4 regions of the Serratia rubidaea genome follow, and region 1 is predicted to be linked to each of the others. Evidence: predicted binding sites of a transcription regulator. Region 1 holds the regulator's gene; each other region holds the start of a gene.
The links. The regulator PurR, encoded in region 1, represses purine synthesis genes. The targets are predictions, from matches to a motif close to CANGCAAACGTTTGCNTG.

Region 1 (4,961 bases):
GCGTACGGCGAATGAAATGTATCACCTGCGCGATGCGGCGCCGATTAAGAAAAGCGAATTGGAAAAAGGCGATCTGGTATTCTTCCGCATTAACAACCGCGGCGCGGCCGATCACGTCGGCGTTTATCTCGGCGACGGCAAGTTTATTCAGTCGCCGCGCACCGGCAAGGATATCCGCATCAGCCAGCTGGATAATGACTACTGGCAGAATCACTACGTCGGCGCCCGCCGCGTGATGACGCCGAAAAACGTGCGTTAGTTCCCCCATGGCTGAGCCTGGCTCAGCCATTTATCCCCCGCCGGCGTCACTGTCGACGCTTTAAGCAGTTGAACGCTTAGCACGTTTTAAACCTTCCCTTCCCTTTGAAAGTCGTTAGAATTAATAACCTTAAAAAAAACATAACAACTCGATGCCCGGATATACCCGCAATAATTCGCGTGGCGGACAGCGGCAAGGGAAGGCATCCCGAAGGACTTACTGCGGGATGACTGAACGCAGCCAACGTCTCTGCAGCCTGAAGTATGACGGGTATAAGCAGCACGGTTTCGTCTGAGGGGTCACCCGCACCACCACATCCCGCAGGCGGCCATGGGCATCTGGCGCTATATCAATAAGGAGAAAGCAATGTCGTTTGAATTACCTGCATTACCGTACGCCAAAGACGCTCTCGAACCGCACATTTCCGCTGAAACGCTGGAATACCACTACGGCAAGCACCACAACACCTACGTGGTAAACCTGAACAACCTGGTGAAAGGCAGCGAGTTCGAAGGCAAAACCCTGGAAGAGATCGTGAAAACCTCTACCGGCGGCGTGTTCAACAACGCGGCGCAGGTGTGGAACCACACCTTCTACTGGCACTGCCTGTCGCCTCAGGGCGGCGGTGAACCTACCGGCGCGGTGGCTGACGCCATCAACCAGTCCTTCGGCTCTTTCGCCAAGTTCAAAGAAGAGTTCACCAAATCCGCCGTCGGCAACTTCGGCGCCGGCTGGACCTGGCTGGTGAAAAAGGCCGACGGCTCGCTGGCGATCGTCAACACCTCCAACGCGGCTACCCCGCTGACCGGTGACGACAAACCGCTGCTGACCGTGGACGTGTGGGAACACGCTTACTACATCGACTACCGCAATGCGCGTCCTAACTACCTGGAAAACTTCTGGGCGTTGGTTAACTGGGCATTCGTGGCGGAAAACCTGGCGTAATCGTCAGTTATCTGGCCAACAGAAAAGGCGCAGTGTTTACTGCGCCTTTTTATATTTCGCCGAACAATCAGTTCAGCGCAGCAATAAAACTAAAGGCAATAATCATCACCAGCGCGCAGGCGGTGGTGAACAGTGACAATTTTAACTCGGTTTCCATCAGAAACTCCCTTATCTGTTTCTCGACGCCAGCATAAAGCCCACAGTATTAATGGGTCAAATTATTTTCCCACAGTTCGCGGCAATCCCCAATTGATTTTGCGCAACGCCCGATAATGTTGCGGCAAAAAAAGGGCCAAGATTAAAATATTCGCCGCTTTCCCGACGGATAATGCTGATTTGCTCTTCCACTTTTGCGCAATATACGCCAAAATTCGCAGTTCACTGCTGCGTACCGGCCACGCGCCCCTCCGAACTAAGCAAGCGGCTTACGACTTCCAAACTAAAAACTACGTTTTCGAGATTTTGGAGCAGGATATACGCAGGCAAACGATTAACAACATACTTACATACTGCAAACATGTGAGTTCAGGAGTCATCTTTACATGGCAACGATTAAAGATGTGGCCAAACGCGCGGGCGTTTCCACCACCACCGTTTCCCACGTCATCAATAAGACCCGTTTCGTCGCCGAAGAGACCAAGGCGGCGGTCTGGGCAGCCATTAAAGATCTGCACTATTCGCCGAGCGCGGTTGCCCGCAGCCTGAAGGTCAACCACACCAAATCCATCGGCCTGCTGGCAACCTCCAGCGAAGCGCCCTACTTTGCTGAAGTGATTGAGGCGGTGGAAAACAGCTGCTACAGCAAAGGCTACACCCTGATTCTGTGCAACTCGCACAATAATCTGGACAAGCAGCGCGCCTATCTGGCGATGCTGGCGCAAAAACGCGTCGACGGCCTGCTGGTGATGTGTTCCGAATACCCCGATCAGCTGCTCGGCATGCTGGAAGACCACCGCAATATCCCAATGGTGGTGATGGACTGGGGCGTGGCGCGCAGTGACTTTACCGACACCATTATCGATAACGCCTTCGAAGGCGGCTATCTGGCGGGCCGCTATCTGATCGAACGCGGCCACCGCGAGATCGGCGCCATCCCCGGCCAGCTGTCGCGCAACACCGGCGGCGGCCGCCATCAGGGTTTCCTGAAGGCCCTGCAGGAAGCCAATATTGAGTTGCGCAACGAGTGGATCGTACAGGGCGACTTCGAACCGGAATCCGGCTATAAGGCGATGCACCAGATCCTGTCGCAAAAGCACCGCCCGACGGCGGTATTCTGCGGCGGCGATATTATGGCGATGGGCGCCATTTGCGCCGCGGACGAGCTGGGCCTGCGCGTACCGCAGGATATTTCAGTGATCGGTTATGACAACGTGCGCAACGCGCGCTACTTCACCCCGGCCCTGACCACGGTGCACCAGCCGAAAGAGCGTCTGGGTGAAATGGCCTTCACCATGCTGCTGGACCGTATTATCAGCAAGCGAGAGGAGTCGCAGGTGATCGAAGTGCATCCTAAACTGATCGAGCGGCGTTCCGTGGCCGACGGTCCCTTTATCGATTACCGCCGCTAAGCACGGCAGGCCGGCGCGTTTACGCCTCCGCCGGCCCCTGCTCCTCACTCAGCCACTCCTGATTCAAGGTTTCACTGTCCCCCAGATAATCCAGCAGCCAGGCGATGGCCGGCGACTGGTTAGGCTGCTGCCAGGTCAGGCAGCAGGCGCTGGGGGGAAACGGCTCCTGTAACTGCAGCACCGCCAGCTCACCACGCGCCACCAGCGGCAGCACCCGGTGCGCCGGCGCCATGCCGACGCATAAGCCGCCGCGCAGGCAATCCACCGCCGACACCCAGTCCGGCACCACCAGCCGACGCTGGTTATCCAGCGACCAGGTGACGCGTTTGGGCAGGCTGCGCGAGGTATCCTCCAGCAGCAGCGCCGGATAGGGGCGCAGCTGTTCATCGCTGAGCGCGCCGCTCAGCCCGGCCAGCGGATGCTCGGCGCTGACCACGCACAGCCAGTTCATAAAGCCCATATCGCGAAAGGCGAACCCGCCGCCGGTGGGCACCGCGCGCGTGGCGCCGATCGCCATTTCGGCGCGGCCGTCCACCAGCGCATCCCAGACGCCGTTAAACACCTCCGGCTGCAGCAGCAGTTCAACGTCCGGGAAGTGGCGATAAAAATCCAGCACCAGCTGCCGGCAGCGCTGCGGCTTTACGATCAGATCGACGGCGATCTTCACCTGGCCGCGCCAGCCGTTGGCGACCTGCTGACACTGACGCCGCGTGTCGAGCATTTTTTTGATAACAGCGCGCGATTCCTGTACAAACAGCGCGCCGGCCGGCGTCAGCGTCACGTCGCGATGGCGCCGCTCAAACAGCGGCACCGCCAGCCACTGCTCCAGCTGGCGCACGGTATAGCTGACCGCGGAAGGGACACGGTGCAGCTCCTGCGCCGCCGCGCTGAAACTGCCGGTACGCGCCACGGCGTCGACCACATCCAGAGAATATTCAGACCACATGCGTTTGCCTGCAAAATTTTTCAAACCAGTATGCAAATATTACCGTTTCACAACCAGAGATCCAGCCGGATACACTGCGCGGCGTGAAAACCTGCATCACAAATAACGACTGAGAACGACTATGCGAAACTTTGGATTTATGTGTTATCTGGCCGGCCTGAGTATGCTCGGCTTTCTGGCCACGGATATGTACCTGCCGGCCTTCGGCATGATGCAGCACGACCTGCAAATTTCTCCCGGCGCGATCAGCGCCAGCCTGAGTATCTTCCTGGCCGGCTTCGCCTTTGCGCAACTGCTGTGGGGCCCGCTGTCCGACCGGCTGGGGCGCAAACCGGTGCTGCTGATTGGCCTGGCGCTGTTCGGCCTCGGCTGTCTTGGCATGCTGTGGGCCACTAATGCGCTGCAGCTGTGGACGCTGCGCTTTATCCAGGCGGTCGGCGTCTGCGCCGCCGCGGTGACCTGGCAGGCCATCGTCATCGACCGCTATCCCGGCAGCCGCGCCAACCAGGTGTTCGCCACCATTATGCCGCTGGTCGCCCTCTCCCCGGCGCTGGCGCCGCTGGTCGGCGCCTGGCTGCTGAACCATCTGAGCTGGCGCGCCATTTTCGCCGTGCTGCTGGCGATCACGCTGCTGTTGCTGCTGCCGACGCTGCTGCTGCGTGACAAGCCGCGCCCGCGCGCCGACGAAGGCGCCGCACCCGGCATCGGTTTCCTGCAGCTGCTGAAGTCGCCGCTGTACAGCGGCAACGTGCTGGTATACGCCGCCTGCTCAGCCGGTTTCTTCGCCTGGCTGACCGGTTCGCCGTTTATTCTGGGCAGTATGGGCTACACTCCGAACGATATCGGCCTGAGTTACGTGCCGCAGACGCTGGCGTTTCTGCTCGGGGGGTTCGGCTGCCGCAGCGCATTAAGCCGTACGAACGGCAATACGCTGCTGCCGTGGCTGCTGGTGATGTACGCCGTCAGCATGGTGGCGCTGTATCTGGTTGCTACCCTGACCACGCCGACGCTGACCACGCTGCTGATCCCCTTCTGCCTGATGGCGCTGGTTAACGGCGCCACCTACCCGATCGTGGTGGCGAATGCGCTGACGCCGTTCCCGGAAAGCACCGGTAAAGCGGCGGCGCTGCAAAATACCCTGCAGCTGGGCCTGTGTTTCGTCGCCAGTATGCTGGTGTCCGCCTATATCGCGCAGCCGTTGCTGGCGACGGTAACGGTAATGGTTGCCACGGTCGTCCTGGCC
Region 2 (4,961 bases), 1.5 Mb from region 1:
TGATAAAGCGCATCGCCGCCAGATGGCAGACGGTAAAGGTGCCGCAGTGCAGGATCTGCACCAGCAACAGCCATCCCAGTTCGGTAGTGGCCCCCATCAATCCCCAGCGCAGCACGCCGCAGCAGGCCGACAGCAGCAGCAGACTGCGCGCGTTCCAGCGCCGGAACAGTACGCTGCTGCTGGCGAAAATGATCACCTCGGCCACTACCCCCAGCGACCAGAAATAGCCGATCGCGGCGGCCGAATAGCCGGACTCCTGCCAGTAAATCGACGCAAAGCTGTAATAGCCGGCATGCGCGCCCTGCAGCAGCGTCACGCACAGCAGAAAGCGCCAGACCGGCCCTTCCGTCAGCAGTTCACGCCACGAGCGCTGCGGCTGGTTCTGCACGCGCGCTTCCCCCTGCGGCATCACCGTCGGTTTCAGCAGCATGCCCAGCAGCATCGCCAACAGGCTGGCGAGCAAACAGTATAAAACGGCGCTATGCCCCCAAGCCGCCACCAGCTGGCCGGTCAACGCGGAGCCAATCACAAACGCCAGCGATCCCCACAGCCGCACCCGGCCGTAGTCCAGCGTAATCTGCTTTTGCCAGGTGCCGGCCAACGCGTCGGTCAGCGGCACCAGCGGCGAGAAGAACAGGTTAAAGCCGGCAATAACCAACATCAGCCAGCCCCAGGCGTTGCCAAAACAGAAGCCGACGGCGAAGGCCAGCGTCAGCAGCGCCAGAATACGCAGCGCCGTCACCAGATTGGCGGGATCTTTTACCCGTGGCGCAATCAGCAGGCTGCCGAGAAAGCGCGCCACCAGACCGGCGCCCAGTAAAATACCGATGACATCAGGCTCCAGCCCTTCGCCCTTAAGCCAGACGCTCCAGAACGGGAGATAAATGCCGTAAGAAAAGAAGTAGGTGAAATAGCTGAGCGCCAGCCAGCGTGTTGATTGCAGAACCATGTTCCCTCCGGTGTGTGGACGATACTTTGACAGAGCTCACACCGGCCCGCAATAACGCTTACGACCTATAAGGTGATAGTGCCAAATACCTCACACTTTGCCCGGCAGCAGGCGTAAAAAAACCCGCCGCAGCGGGTTTTTTCAGGGTGCGGCAACGCGGGTTACGCGTAAACCGGCAGACGGGCGCAGATATCCAGCACTTTCTGTTTGGTGCGTTCGATAACGGCTTCGTCATTGATGTTGTCCAGCACGTCGCAGATCCAGCCGGCCAGCTCGCGCACTTCAGCTTCCTTGAAGCCGCGACGGGTAACCGCCGGGGTGCCGATACGGATGCCGGAGGTAACGAACGGGCTCTTCGGATCGTTCGGTACGCTGTTTTTGTTGACGGTGATATTGGCACGGCCCAGCGCGGCGTCGGCTTCTTTACCGGTCAGGTTTTTGTCTACCAGAGCCAGCAGGAACAGGTGGTTGTGCGTACCGCCGGAAACCACTTTGTAACCGCGCTCCAGCACGACTTCCACCATCGCCTTGGCGTTTTTTGCCACCTGCTGCTGATAAGCCTTGAACTCTGGCTCCATCGCTTCTTTCAGCGCCACCGCTTTACCGGCGATCACGTGCATCAGCGGGCCGCCCTGGCCGCCAGGGAACACGGCGGAGTTCAGTTTTTTATACAGCTCTTCGTCGCCGCCCTTCGCCAGGATCAGGCCGCCGCGCGGACCGGCCAGCGTTTTGTGGGTGGTGGTGGTAACGATGTGCGCATGAGGAACCGGGTTCGGGTAGACGCCTGCGGCAATCAGGCCGGCCACGTGCGCCATGTCAACGAACAGGTAGGCGCCGATGCTGTCGGCGATTTCACGCATTTTGGCCCAGTCAACCACGCCGGAGTAAGCGGAGAAACCGCCGATGATCATTTTCGGCTTGTGGGTCTGCGCCTGCTGAGCCAGGTCGTCATAGTCGATTTGGCCTTGCTCGTCGATGCCGTAAGGCACCACGTTGTACAGTTTGCCGGACAGGTTAACCGGAGAGCCGTGAGTCAGGTGGCCGCCGTGCGCCAGGTTCATCCCCAGGATGGTGTCGCCCGGCTGCAGCAGCGCGGTGTACACGGCGAAGTTGGCCTGAGAGCCGGAGTGCGGCTGCACGTTGGCGTAGTCGGCGCCGAACAGCGCCTTCGCGCGGTCAATCGCCAGCTGCTCGACGATATCCACATATTCGCAACCACCGTAATAACGCTTGCCCGGATAGCCTTCTGCGTATTTGTTGGTCAACTGAGAACCCTGAGCCTGCATCACGCGCGGGCTGGTGTAGTTTTCAGAGGCAATCAGTTCGATGTGCTCTTCCTGACGAACGACTTCCTGTTCCATTGCGCGCCACAGTTCGGCATCGTAATCTGCAATGTTCATTTCACGCTTTAACATCCGGCATCTCCCGACTCAATCAGCTAACTTAAAATCACCCGTATTGGGTTGTGGGCCACAGTGTAAACTGTTTTCCCCCATTGAGGATAGGCCTTGACAGAGGTTTTTACGCAAACGATTGGCTTGAGGCTGCGCAAGGCTTTAATCCATTTACGCTTCCCGCATTTCAACGGATATTTTCTCATCAGCCCGATGCGCTTTTTTCATGTTCTGTGAGGCGGATCGCCAGTTAACAAACACGCAACAAAAAAGCGGGTATTTACAACCTGTTAAGAAGCCTATAAGATTCATTTAAAATACAACATTAAAGATGCATTATAAGGCTGCCCCGCGCCCCGGCAAAAACAGGGAGCACCGTGGGGGTAAACTGATGACCCGCCTGATCCCCGATGCAGGCCGGACATATACAGGAGTATGACCATGCTGGACCAACAAACCATCGCCACCGTCAAATCTACCATTCCTCTGTTGGCGGCGACCGGCCCCAAACTGACCGCCCATTTCTACGACCGCATGTTTACCCACAATCCCGAGTTGAAAGATATTTTCAACATGAGCAACCAGCGTAATGGCGACCAGCGGCAGGCGCTGTTCGACGCCATCTGCGCCTATGCCGGCAATCTGGAAAATCTGGCGGCGCTGCTGCCGGCGGTGGAGCGCATCGCGCAAAAACACACCAGCTTCAATATCCAGCCGGAGCAATACCAGATCGTCGGCACCCACCTGCTGGCGACGCTGGATGAGATGTTCAGCCCGGGTCAGGAGGTGCTGGACGCCTGGGGCAAAGCCTACGGCGTGTTGGCCAACGTATTTATCCAGCGTGAAGGGCAAATCTATCAGGAGAGCGCCGATGGCGACGGCGGCTGGCGCGATCGCCGCGCGTTCCGCATTGTGAAGAAACAGCCGCAGAGCGAGATCATCAGCAGCTTTATTCTGGCGCCGGTGGACGGCGGCAAGGTGGTCGACTTTAAGCCGGGACAGTATCTGGCGGTGTATATCAAGGACGAGGGCCTGGAGCATCAGGAGATCCGGCAATACTCCCTGACCGCCGCCCCTAACGGCGAATATTACCGCATTGCGGTCAAGCGCGAGGATCGCGGCCTGGTGTCCAACTACCTGCATCAGAAAGCGCAGGAAGGCGACGTCATCGATATCGCGCCGCCGCACGGCGACTTCTTCCTCGACGTCACACCGAACACGCCGGTGGCGCTGATCTCCGCCGGCGTTGGTCAGACGCCGATGCTGGGCATGCTCAACACGCTGCACGCCGGGCAGCATCAGGCCGAGGTGCACTGGCTGCACGCGGCGGAAAACGGCCAGGTGCACGCCTTTGCCGATGAAGTGGCGGCCATCGCCGCCGAGATGCCGAACCTCAGCCGTCACGTCTGGTACCGTGAACCGGGCCAGAACGATGTGGCAGGCCGTGACTATCAGTCCAGCGGTCTGATGGATCTCGGCGCGCTGCGCGCTACGCTGGTCAATCCGCAGATGCACTACTACTTCTGCGGCCCGGTCGGCTTTATGCAGTTTGTCGCCAAACAGCTGCTGGAGATGGGCGTCGACGCCGAACGCATGCATTACGAATGCTTCGGCCCGCATAAAGTCCTGTAAGGCTCGCCGCCGGGCAGGCTCCCCTGCCCGGCGCATCGTTTAAATCGCCTCTTCGTCCTGCTCGCCGGTGCGGATTCGCACCACGCGCGCCACGTCAAAGACGAAGATCTTGCCGTCGCCAATTTTGCCGGTCTGCGCGGTCTGCATAATGGTTTCCACGCAGGTGTCGACGATATCGTCGGCCACCACGATCTCAATCTTCACCTTCGGCAAAAAGTCGACCATATACTCCGCGCCGCGGTACAGCTCGGTATGCCCCTTCTGGCGGCCAAAGCCTTTGACCTCGGTGACGGTCATCCCGGTAATGCCGACTTCCGCCAGCGCTTCACGCACGTCATCCAGTTTGAACGGCTTGATAATCGCGTCAATCTTCTTCATGTCTGTTCCTTAATTACCAATTTTTGCGGCCAAAGCCGGATGTGATCGGATAGCGACGGTCCTTGCCGAAGTTGCGGGCGGTAATACGCGGCCCGACGGCGGCCTGACGTCGTTTATATTCGTTGATATCCACCAGACGGATCACCTTGCGCACCACCGCCTCGTCAAAGCCGGCCGCCACCAGATCGGCCACCGACTTATCGTGTTCGACATAGCCTTCCAGAATCGCATCAAGAATGTCATACGGCGGCAGGCTGTCCTGATCGACCTGATCCGGCGCCAGCTCCGCCGACGGCGGACGGTCAATCACCCGCTGCGGGATAACATAGGAGACGGTATTGCGGTACTCCGACAGTTTAAACACCAGCGTTTTCGGCACGTCTTTCAGCACGTCGAAACCGCCGGCCATATCGCCGTACAGCGTCGCATAGCCCACCGCCATCTCGCTCTTGTTGCCGGTGGTAAGCACGATGCTGCGGCGCTTGTTGGACAGCGCCATCAGCACCACGCCGCGGCAGCGCGCCTGCAGGTTCTCTTCGGTGGTGTCGCGCTCGGTGCCGGCGAACATCGGCGCCAGCTGCCCCATAAAGGCGTCGAACATCGGCTCG
Region 3 (4,961 bases), 620 kb from region 1:
GACCGCGCTGGTTTGAGCGTGCGTTAAATTCGCGAAAATTTATTCACGTGGTGTGGCTGGCGATTTATCGGCTTGATTTTATTAAGCAACACCGGCTCTATTTTGAACCGGGTCTCCATCATCAGGATATTCCGTGGACGACCGAAGTGATGTTTAACGCCAAGCGGGTGAAGTACCTCAGCACGCCGCTGTATCGCCAGCGCGTACACGGTCAGTCGATCAGCAACCGCCGCCGCACCGGCGCGGCGAACGTCGACTATCAGCGCCACTATATGAAGATCATCGAGATGCTGGTGGCGCTGAACCGGCGCTATGCCGACCGCATCGCCATCCGCCCGGCGTTTCACTGGCAGATTACCCGCGAGGCGCTGGGGATTTGCCACAGCGTACGCCGCGAGCCGGAACTGGCGGCGCAGCAGCAAATCGTGCGCGAATTTTATCAGCGCGGCATGGACAGCATCATGGCGGCCAATGCGCGCGGCATTAAACAGAACTGGCATGTAATGCTGTGGCGCCATCGCCTGAAACAGTGGCGCAGCGAGGATAGCGGCTGTTCGCAGGCTGCGTGACGCCGGGCTTGCGGCGATGGTAACGCGCGGTATAATCCCCCTCCAAATTTGCCGGAGGTATAAACATGCTTGGAATGCCGTCGCTGAACCACCAGGAACAGCAGGAAGCCGCAGAGCGTATCCATCAGCTGATGGAGCAGGGCATGAGCAGCGGCGAAGCCATCGCCCGCGTTGCGCAGGAAATTCGTGAAAAGCATCAGGGCGAGCGGGTTGCCGTGCTGTTTGACGAGGAGGAGGACGGCGCGCCGGAAGCGCAGGATGCCTCCCGGGATGCCGAGCCGCAGCGCGAAGACGAAGAAGACGATTACTGAGGTCATATCCGGGCGCCGCGTCCTGCCGCGCCCGTTTCTTTGGGTTAACCCCGAACCACCACCGCCGCCGCTGCCCGTTTGGCCCGTTCAACCGCCTGATCGGTGGTGTCACCGCAGGCCAGCGCGACGCCTAAACGACGCCGGCCGGCAATCGTCGGTTTGCCGAACAGGCGTATCTGATTAGTGCCCTCCAGCGCCTGCGCCAGGCCGCTAAAGTGCAGATCGTCGCTGTCGAGCGTGGGGAGGATCACGGCGGAGGCCGCCGGGCCGAACTGGCGAATGGCGCCGATCGGCAGGCCGAGAAAGGCACGTACGTGCAGCGCAAATTCCGAGACGTCCTGCGAAATCAGCGTGACCATGCCAGTGTCATGCGGGCGCGGCGATACCTCGCTGAAAATCACCTCATCGCCGCAGATGAACAGTTCTACGCCGAACAGGCCGTAACCGCCGAGCGCTTTAACGACCTGGGCGGCAATCTGCTGCGCCCGCTCCAGCGCCAGGGCGGACATCTGCTGCGGCTGCCAGGATTCGCGATAGTCGCCGTCTTCCTGACGGTGGCCGATGGGCGCGCAGAAATGCACGCCGTCAACGGCGCTGATGGTCAGCAGGGTAATTTCAAAATCGAATTTGACCAGCCCTTCAACAATAACCCGGCCACCGCCGGCGCGGCCGCCACGCTGGGCGTAATCCCAGGCGGCGCTCAGTTGGGAAGGGTCGCGCAGCAGGCTCTGACCTTTGCCGGATGAACTCATCACCGGTTTGATAATGCAGGGGTAGCCGATATGCGCTATCGCCTGTCGGCAGCTCTCTTCATCGTCGGCAAAGCGGTAAGTGGAGGTGGGCAGCCCAAGCGTCTCTGCCGCCAGACGGCGAATGCCTTCACGGTTCATGGTCAGGCGAGTGGCCTCGGCGCACGGAACGACGTGGTGACCCTGCTGCTCCAGCTGCACCAGCATGTCGGTGGCGATAGCTTCAACCTCCGGCACGATATAGTCGGGACGTTCCTGTTCGATAACGGCCTTTAGCGCTTCGCCGTCCAGCATATTGATGACGTGGCTGCGGTGCGCCACATGCATTGCCGGCGCGTCGGCGTAACGGTCGACGGCAATCGTCTCCAGCCCCAGACGCTGGCATTCGATCGCCACTTCTTTGCCCAGTTCGCCGGATCCGAGCAGCATGACGCGGGTGGCGCCGGGGCGCAGGGCGGTTCCAATCGTTAGCATAATTTCGTACCTGATGTGAAAGTGAAGCCAAATGCAAACCAGCGCGCAGTATATACGAAAACGATTGCGTTGACAGCCGGCGCGCCTGCCGCCCGCGACCCGCGTCGGTTATCTCACAGGTTGCGTGTGTTGAATTAAGGTGTGGTGAGAAGGCTGGCGTGTGTTGCTGAAGTGGGACGCGCGCTCGGAACCTATACGCCCCCTTGGCGCTGCGATTAGCGTTTGAATTTACGGATGCTCCACTTGATGACAGACATCAGGAGGGCGGCGGTGATGAGCAAATAGCCGAGAACTACAGGTAGGAACGCGGGGTCCCGCTCTCCGTCAGTCTTGGCGATACCGGCCTCATTCATCCAGTTGCCCAACATGATGACGGTTGAGTCAACCAGTTCCTTGAGTAGTGGGACCTTGTTGAGAACAAGGAACGACACTACAAAGCAGACGACGAACAGAGCTACAGTTTTAAACATTGCAAGCCTCAAAGTTGGTCGATCCCGTTACATCCACGCGTCCATAAGCAAGGAGTTCCAGACGGGAGCCGGGGACCTTGAACTTCTTACGCTGAATGATTGCTTGGCGGAATCGGTTGAAGTCTGGGATATTGTAGAAGGTTATGCAACCGTGTGACTCTCCGCTACCGTCTGGCCTTAGTGGGTGAATCCGAAAGCTTCCTCTGTCTCTGCCATTAATCCACAGATTATCGGTGAGGGTATGGAAGCTGTAGAGGCCGAACCATTCATCGTGATTGGTCCCGTTCCAGAAATCCTTCGCGAAAGTCTGTAGCCGGTTGCGCATGCTTCCCTGTGGGCGATCGACAATCCAATACTGACCGGGAGGCAATGCCGCCGCATCCTTAAAGGAACATTCGGGCCGATTAATCATTGAAGGTTTGCCGCTGAATACCGGGAAAACACCAACGCCATAAACATGGAACTTCAGAACACGGCGGTCGACGGACACATCGTTATAATCCATTCTGCATATCTGCATCAGCAACTCTCCTTAGTTAACTGCTCCTGATAGAAATTATGCAGAAATAGTAAACAGCCGGGAACTGCCTAATCGCTTACTTTTTGTCCTTATTTTCGGTCGATAATCCTAGGCGTTTTCTTTGTCGACCGGAAGTCTTGTCAGCTTGTTTCGCATGTCGGTGTCTTCAGGTCTGGCCGACAGCCGGAGTCGGACCTCTTTACCCACCGAGGTCTGGCGAGGGTTCCCACTTTGTGTCGGCTTTGTGTCGGGCGCGGAGTTTTACCGGCGGTTGAGGACCTGAGGTCCTACAGCCAGGAAGAGCCACCAAGCCAGGGAGTCTATCGCCTGAAGCTTCCATAATCAGCACCTTACGTTAAAGCTGTGGTGCCGGTTTCACCCTGAATCAGCGAAAAAATTTGCCCTGCAGGCATGATTATGCGTTAATAATCGGCGGTGAAAGAAGACCTACATAACGCAGGGCCTTCGCGCCGTAAGTGCCGTAAAGGCAGGTTTATCAAGTAAAGGAAAGTCAAATGGCTAAGATCACTGGTCACGTAAAATGGTTTAACGAAAGCAAAGGCTTCGGCTTTATCACTCCAGCCGACGGTTCTAAGGACGTTTTCGTTCATTTTTCCGCAATCGTTAGCGATGGCTTCAAGACTCTGGCAGAAGGCCAGCAGGTTGAGTTCTCCATCCAGGACAGCCAACGTGGCCCGGCTGCAGCCGATGTTGTTGCTATCTAATTAGCGACCCGCTGCTGAAAAACCCGCTTCAGGCGGGTTTTTTTACGTGCATTTGCCGGGAACGGCCGCCAGGTATTATGACGCCGCCGGGCCTTCTCTGTTATCATCTGCCCCCAGAATCAGCTGCCGTCCGGCAGCGCCGCCTTTTCATCCGCCTATAAAGAGTTTATCGCCGTGAGCACAGTTTCCTTTTCTTCCCTGCCGCTGCCAGCCGCACAGCTGGCTAACCTCAACGAACTGGGGTATGCCGCCATGACGCCGGTGCAGGCCGCGGCGCTGCCCGCCATTTTGCAAGGGCGGGACGTTCGCGCCAAGGCCAAGACCGGCAGCGGTAAAACGGCGGCGTTCGGCATCGGCCTGCTGGATAAAATCAACGTCGGGCAGGTGGCGACGCAGGCGCTGGTGCTGTGCCCGACGCGTGAACTGGCCGATCAGGTCAGCAAAGAGCTGCGCCGTCTGGCGCGCTTTACCCAGAATATTAAAATTCTTACGCTGTGCGGCGGCCAGCCGATGGGGCCGCAGCTGGATTCACTGGTGCATGCGCCGCATATCGTGGTGGGGACGCCGGGACGCGTGCAGGAACACCTGCGGAAAAAAACGCTGCAGCTGGACGCGCTGAGCGTGCTGGTGCTCGATGAAGCCGACCGCATGCTGGACATGGGGTTTGCCGACGATATCGATGACGTGATTGCCTATACGCCACCGCAGCGTCAGACGCTGCTGTTTTCCGCCACCTATCCTGACGGCATCGAGCGCATCAGCGCCCGCGTGCAGCGGACGCCGCTCAACGTTGAAGTGGCCGACGACGACGCGCCGCTGACCATCGAACAGCGTTTCTATGAGACGACGCGCGACCAGCGTCCGGCGCTGCTGCTGGCCGCCATCCGTCACTATCAGCCGGCCTCCTGCGTGGTGTTTTGCAATACCAAGCGCGATTGCCAGAGCGTGTGCGATGCGCTGGAAGCACGCGACATCAGCGCGCTGGCGCTGCATGGCGATCTGGAACAGCGCGATCGCGATCAGGTGCTGGTGCGTTTCGCCAACCGCAGCTGTCGCGTTCTGGTGGCGACCGACGTTGCCGCGCGCGGTCTGGATATCAAGGATCTTGAGCTGGTGGTGAACTACGAAATGGCCTTCGACCCA
Region 4 (4,961 bases), 1.9 Mb from region 1:
CCATTCGGGTATCGTCGGTTATAACGGTTCATATCACCTTACCGACGCTTTTCGCAGATTAGCACGCCCTTCATCGCCTCTGACTGCCTAGGCATCCACCGTGTACGCTTAGTCACTTAACCTCACAACCCGAAGATGTTTCACTTCGCGTTGCAAACATTTGAGAGACTCTATGACAGGTTACTCCTTATCCCAAACTTCTACGGAGGGACAAGTTTCAGCCGTCATGTTTCAATTTTCAGCTTGTTCCAGATTGTTAAAGAGCAAATATCTCAAACATGACTCGCAAGTCAGTTTTGAGATATCGTTTGATACCGTCTTTCACCCGATATCAGCAAGTGGCGTCCCCTAGGGGATTCGAACCCCTGTTACCGCCGTGAAAGGGCGGTGTCCTAGGCCTCTAGACGAAGGGGACACTGAATATGTCGGCTTCGCAGACGCTTTGCTCGTTCTTTTCATCAGACAATCTGTGTGGACACTGCACAGTCAGGATATCTTTAGGTAAGGAGGTGATCCAACCGCAGGTTCCCCTACGGTTACCTTGTTACGACTTCACCCCAGTCATGAATCACAAAGTGGTAAGCGCCCTCCCGAAGGTTAAGCTACCTACTTCTTTTGCAACCCACTCCCATGGTGTGACGGGCGGTGTGTACAAGGCCCGGGAACGTATTCACCGTAGCATTCTGATCTACGATTACTAGCGATTCCGACTTCATGGAGTCGAGTTGCAGACTCCAATCCGGACTACGACGTACTTTATGAGGTCCGCTTGCCCTCGCAGGTTCGCTTCTCTTTGTATACGCCATTGTAGCACGTGTGTAGCCCTACTCGTAAGGGCCATGATGACTTGACGTCATCCCCACCTTCCTCCAGTTTATCACTGGCAGTCTCCTTTGAGTTCCCGGCCGAACCGCTGGCAACAAAGGATAAGGGTTGCGCTCGTTGCGGGACTTAACCCAACATTTCACAACACGAGCTGACGACAGCCATGCAGCACCTGTCTCAGAGTTCCCGAAGGCACCAATCCATCTCTGGAAAGTTCTCTGGATGTCAAGAGTAGGTAAGGTTCTTCGCGTTGCATCGAATTAAACCACATGCTCCACCGCTTGTGCGGGCCCCCGTCAATTCATTTGAGTTTTAACCTTGCGGCCGTACTCCCCAGGCGGTCGATTTAACGCGTTAGCTCCGGAAGCCACGCCTCAAGGGCACAACCTCCAAATCGACATCGTTTACGGCGTGGACTACCAGGGTATCTAATCCTGTTTGCTCCCCACGCTTTCGCACCTGAGCGTCAGTCTTCGTCCAGGGGGCCGCCTTCGCCACCGGTATTCCTCCAGATCTCTACGCATTTCACCGCTACACCTGGAATTCTACCCCCCTCTACGAGACTCTAGCTTGCCAGTTTCAAATGCAGTTCCCAAGTTAAGCTCGGGGATTTCACATCTGACTTAACAAACCGCCTGCGTGCGCTTTACGCCCAGTAATTCCGATTAACGCTTGCACCCTCCGTATTACCGCGGCTGCTGGCACGGAGTTAGCCGGTGCTTCTTCTGCGAGTAACGTCAATTGATGAACGTATTAAGTTCACCACCTTCCTCCTCGCTGAAAGTGCTTTACAACCCGAAGGCCTTCTTCACACACGCGGCATGGCTGCATCAGGCTTGCGCCCATTGTGCAATATTCCCCACTGCTGCCTCCCGTAGGAGTCTGGACCGTGTCTCAGTTCCAGTGTGGCTGGTCATCCTCTCAGACCAGCTAGGGATCGTCGCCTAGGTGAGCCATTACCCCACCTACTAGCTAATCCCATCTGGGTTCATCCGATGGTGTGAGGCCCGAAGGTCCCCCACTTTGGTCTTGCGACGTTATGCGGTATTAGCCACCGTTTCCAGTGGTTATCCCCCTCCATCGGGCAGATCCCCAGACATTACTCACCCGTCCGCCGCTCGCCGGCGAGGAAGCAAGCTTCCTCCCGCTGCCGCTCGACTTGCATGTGTTAGGCCTGCCGCCAGCGTTCAATCTGAGCCATGATCAAACTCTTCAATTAAAAGCTTGATTCGCTAAGTTAATAGCTGTTGCTCAAAGATTTACTGCATGAATTTTACTTCAGTTAGTCACTCTTCAAGACTTGATATTTTTTTGCATCCGAAGATGCTGGATATCGTCTTGTGAGTGCCCACACAGATTGTCTGATAAATTGTTAAAGAGCAGTGAGTTACGCGCTTTCGCTTGCTAACTCGAGGTGGCGTATATTACGCTTTCCTCTTTCAGAGTCAACCCGTTTTTTCAGGATTTTTTCTCTTTCGTCTCGGTCGCTGTGTGAAGTGAATCACTTGCGCCGTGTCGATGGAGGCGCATTATAGGGAGTTCCGCGCAGGCCGCAACAGGTATTTTCAGCAAAAACGATCGTTTGCTGCATTCCACAGCAAAAGCCGCCCTTATACCCACTTTTGCACAAACTTATCCACAATCCGTATTTGAACGGAAAATTTACGAGCACCACGCAAACGTTTTCGCTACAATTCCCGGCGATGAAACGATCCCCCTTTATGGGGGCGTTACCTGAATCTGTTCCTGTTCCTCTTTATATAGAGAGTTAAAAGGTAGAGATTCACGTAACGCTCTTTATATTGCGACTCAAAAGCCAAGGGATAAAACCATGCAACAACCTCGTCCAATCCGCCGGGCCCTGCTCAGCGTTTCTGACAAAGCCGGTATCGTTGAATTTGCGCAGGCGCTGTCACAGCGCGGCGTTGAACTCCTGTCTACCGGCGGCACCGCCCGTCTGCTGGCCGATGCCGGCCTGCCTGTCACCGAAGTGTCCGACTACACCGGTTTCCCGGAGATGATGGACGGACGAGTCAAAACCCTGCATCCCAAAGTACACGGCGGCATTCTCGGCCGGCGCGGCCAGGATGACGCCATCATGAGCCAGCATGCGATCCAGCCGATCGATATGGTGGTCGTCAACCTGTATCCTTTCGCCCAGACCGTCGCACGCCCGGATTGCTCGCTGGAAGACGCGGTAGAGAACATCGATATCGGCGGGCCAACCATGGTGCGCTCCGCCGCCAAGAACCATAAAGACGTCGCCATCGTCGTCAAGAGCAGCGACTACGCGGCTATTATTGGCGAGATGGATAACAACGACGGCTCCCTGCTGTACACAACCCGCTTCAATCTGGCGATCAAGGCCTTTGAGCACACTGCCGCCTATGACAGCATGATCGCCAACTACTTCGGCACGCTGGTGCCGGCTTACCACGGCGATACCGAACAGCCTGCCGGCCGCTTCCCGCGCACCCTGAACCTGAACTACGTGAAAAAGCAGGATATGCGCTACGGGGAAAACAGCCACCAGCAGGCCGCCTTCTATATAGAAGAGAACCTGCAGGAAGCCTCCGTCGCCACGGCGCAGCAGCTGCAGGGTAAAGCGCTCTCTTACAACAACATCGCGGATACCGACGCCGCGCTGGAGTGTGTGAAAGAGTTCGCCGAGCCGGCCTGCGTGATCGTCAAACATGCCAACCCATGCGGCGTGGCGATTGGCGACGACATTCTGGCCGCCTACGAGCGCGCTTATAAAACCGACCCGACCTCCGCATTCGGCGGCATCATCGCCTTTAACCGCGAGCTGGACGCCGCCGCTGCGCAGGCGATTATCAGCCGCCAGTTCGTGGAAGTGATTATCGCGCCAAGCGTCAGTGAAGAAGCACGCAGCCTGTTGGCCGCCAAACAGAACGTGCGCGTACTGGCTTGCGGGCAGTGGCAGCAGCGCGTTGCCGGCCTGGACTTCAAACGCGTTAACGGCGGCCTGCTGGTGCAGGATCGCGATTTAGGCATGGTGAGCACCGATGACCTGCGCGTCGTCACCGAACGCCAGCCAAGTGAGCAGGAGCTGCGCGACGCGCTGTTCTGCTGGAAAGTGGCCAAGTTCGTGAAGTCCAACGCCATTGTCTATGCGCGCGACAATATGACCATCGGCATCGGCGCCGGCCAGATGAGCCGCGTTTACTCCGCCAAAATCGCCGGTATCAAGGCGGGTGATGAAGGGTTGGAAGTGAAAGGGTCCGCGATGGCGTCTGACGCCTTCTTCCCGTTCCGCGACGGTATTGATGCCGCAGCGGCAGTGGGCATCACCTGCGTGATCCAGCCGGGCGGCTCCATCCGCGACGACGAAGTCATCGCCGCCGCCAACGAGCACGGCATCGCCATGATCTTCACCGACATGCGCCATTTCCGCCATTAATCCCCTGTTATTGCGTGCGCCGCGTGGCGCACGTCGTTTTTTGTGGAGCACCTGATGAATATTTTAGTGATCGGTAACGGCGGGCGTGAACACGCGCTGGCCTGGAAAGCCGCCCAGTCGCCGCTGGCTGATAAAGTCTACGTCGCCCCCGGCAATGCCGGCACCGCGCTGGAAAGCAACCTGGAAAACGTTGCCATCTCCGCCACCGACATCCCGGCGTTGCTCGCCTTTGCCCAGAGCCACGACATCGGTCTGACCATCGTCGGGCCGGAAGCACCGCTGGTCATCGGCGTAGTGGACGCCTTCCAGGCCGCCGGCCTGAAAATCTTTGGCCCGTCGCAGGCCGCCGCCCAGTTGGAAGGCTCCAAGGCATTCACCAAAGATTTCCTCGCCCGCCATCAGATCCCGACGGCGGAGTACCAAAACTTTACCGACGTAGATGCGGCGCTGGACTACGTGCGCGGCAAAGGCGCGCCGATTGTAATTAAGGCCGACGGCCTGGCAGCGGGTAAAGGGGTGATCGTCGCCATGACGCTGCAACAGGCGGAAGACGCCGTGCGCGATATGCTGGCGGGCAACGCCTTTGGCGACGCCGGCCACCGTATTGTGGTGGAAGAGTTCCTGGACGGCGAAGAAGCCAGCTTTATCGTGATGGTGGATGGCGAGCACGTGGTGCCGATGGCCACCAGCCAGGATCACAAACGCGTCGGCGACG

Region 2: the regulator PurR is predicted to act here: its motif matches at 2,472-2,489, upstream of glyA (serine hydroxymethyltransferase).
Region 3: the regulator PurR is predicted to act here: its motif matches at 2,157-2,174, upstream of purT (formate-dependent phosphoribosylglycinamide formyltransferase).
Region 4: the regulator PurR is predicted to act here: its motif matches at 2,498-2,515, upstream of purH (bifunctional phosphoribosylaminoimidazolecarboxamide formyltransferase/IMP cyclohydrolase).

What each region holds. Positions count from the first base shown of each region.
Region 1 is NZ_CP065640.1:3,738,458-3,743,418, reverse strand. Features, by position in the region: gene I6G83_RS17555 (C40 family peptidase) at 1-259, shown strand, start outside; gene sodB (superoxide dismutase [Fe]) at 626-1,204, shown strand; gene cydH (cytochrome bd-I oxidase subunit CydH) at 1,272-1,361, opposite strand; gene purR (HTH-type transcriptional repressor PurR) at 1,747-2,772, shown strand; gene punR (DNA-binding transcriptional activator PunR) at 2,792-3,718, opposite strand; gene punC (purine nucleoside transporter PunC) at 3,840-4,961, shown strand, end outside.
Region 2 is NZ_CP065640.1:228,262-233,222, forward strand. Features, by position in the region: gene I6G83_RS01050 (3-phenylpropionate MFS transporter) at 1-949, opposite strand, end outside; gene glyA (serine hydroxymethyltransferase) at 1,111-2,364, opposite strand; gene hmpA (NO-inducible flavohemoprotein) at 2,785-3,975, shown strand; gene glnB (nitrogen regulatory protein P-II) at 4,015-4,353, opposite strand; gene I6G83_RS01070 (NAD+ synthase) at 4,367-4,961, opposite strand, start outside.
Region 3 is NZ_CP065640.1:4,358,459-4,363,419, reverse strand. Features, by position in the region: gene I6G83_RS20565 (glycosyltransferase) at 1-569, shown strand, start outside; gene I6G83_RS20560 (YoaH family protein) at 635-880, shown strand; gene purT (formate-dependent phosphoribosylglycinamide formyltransferase) at 925-2,103, opposite strand; gene I6G83_RS20550 (hypothetical protein) at 2,319-2,573, opposite strand; gene I6G83_RS20545 (DUF2778 domain-containing protein) at 2,566-3,078, opposite strand; gene cspE (transcription antiterminator/RNA stability regulator CspE) at 3,609-3,818, shown strand; gene dbpA (ATP-dependent RNA helicase DbpA) at 3,993-4,961, shown strand, end outside.
Region 4 is NZ_CP065640.1:1,842,518-1,847,478, reverse strand. Features, by position in the region: rRNA gene I6G83_RS08475 (23S ribosomal RNA) at 1-122, opposite strand, end outside; tRNA gene I6G83_RS08470 (tRNA-Glu) at 340-415, opposite strand; rRNA gene I6G83_RS08465 (16S ribosomal RNA) at 503-2,044, opposite strand; gene purH (bifunctional phosphoribosylaminoimidazolecarboxamide formyltransferase/IMP cyclohydrolase) at 2,657-4,246, shown strand; gene purD (phosphoribosylamine--glycine ligase) at 4,301-4,961, shown strand, end outside.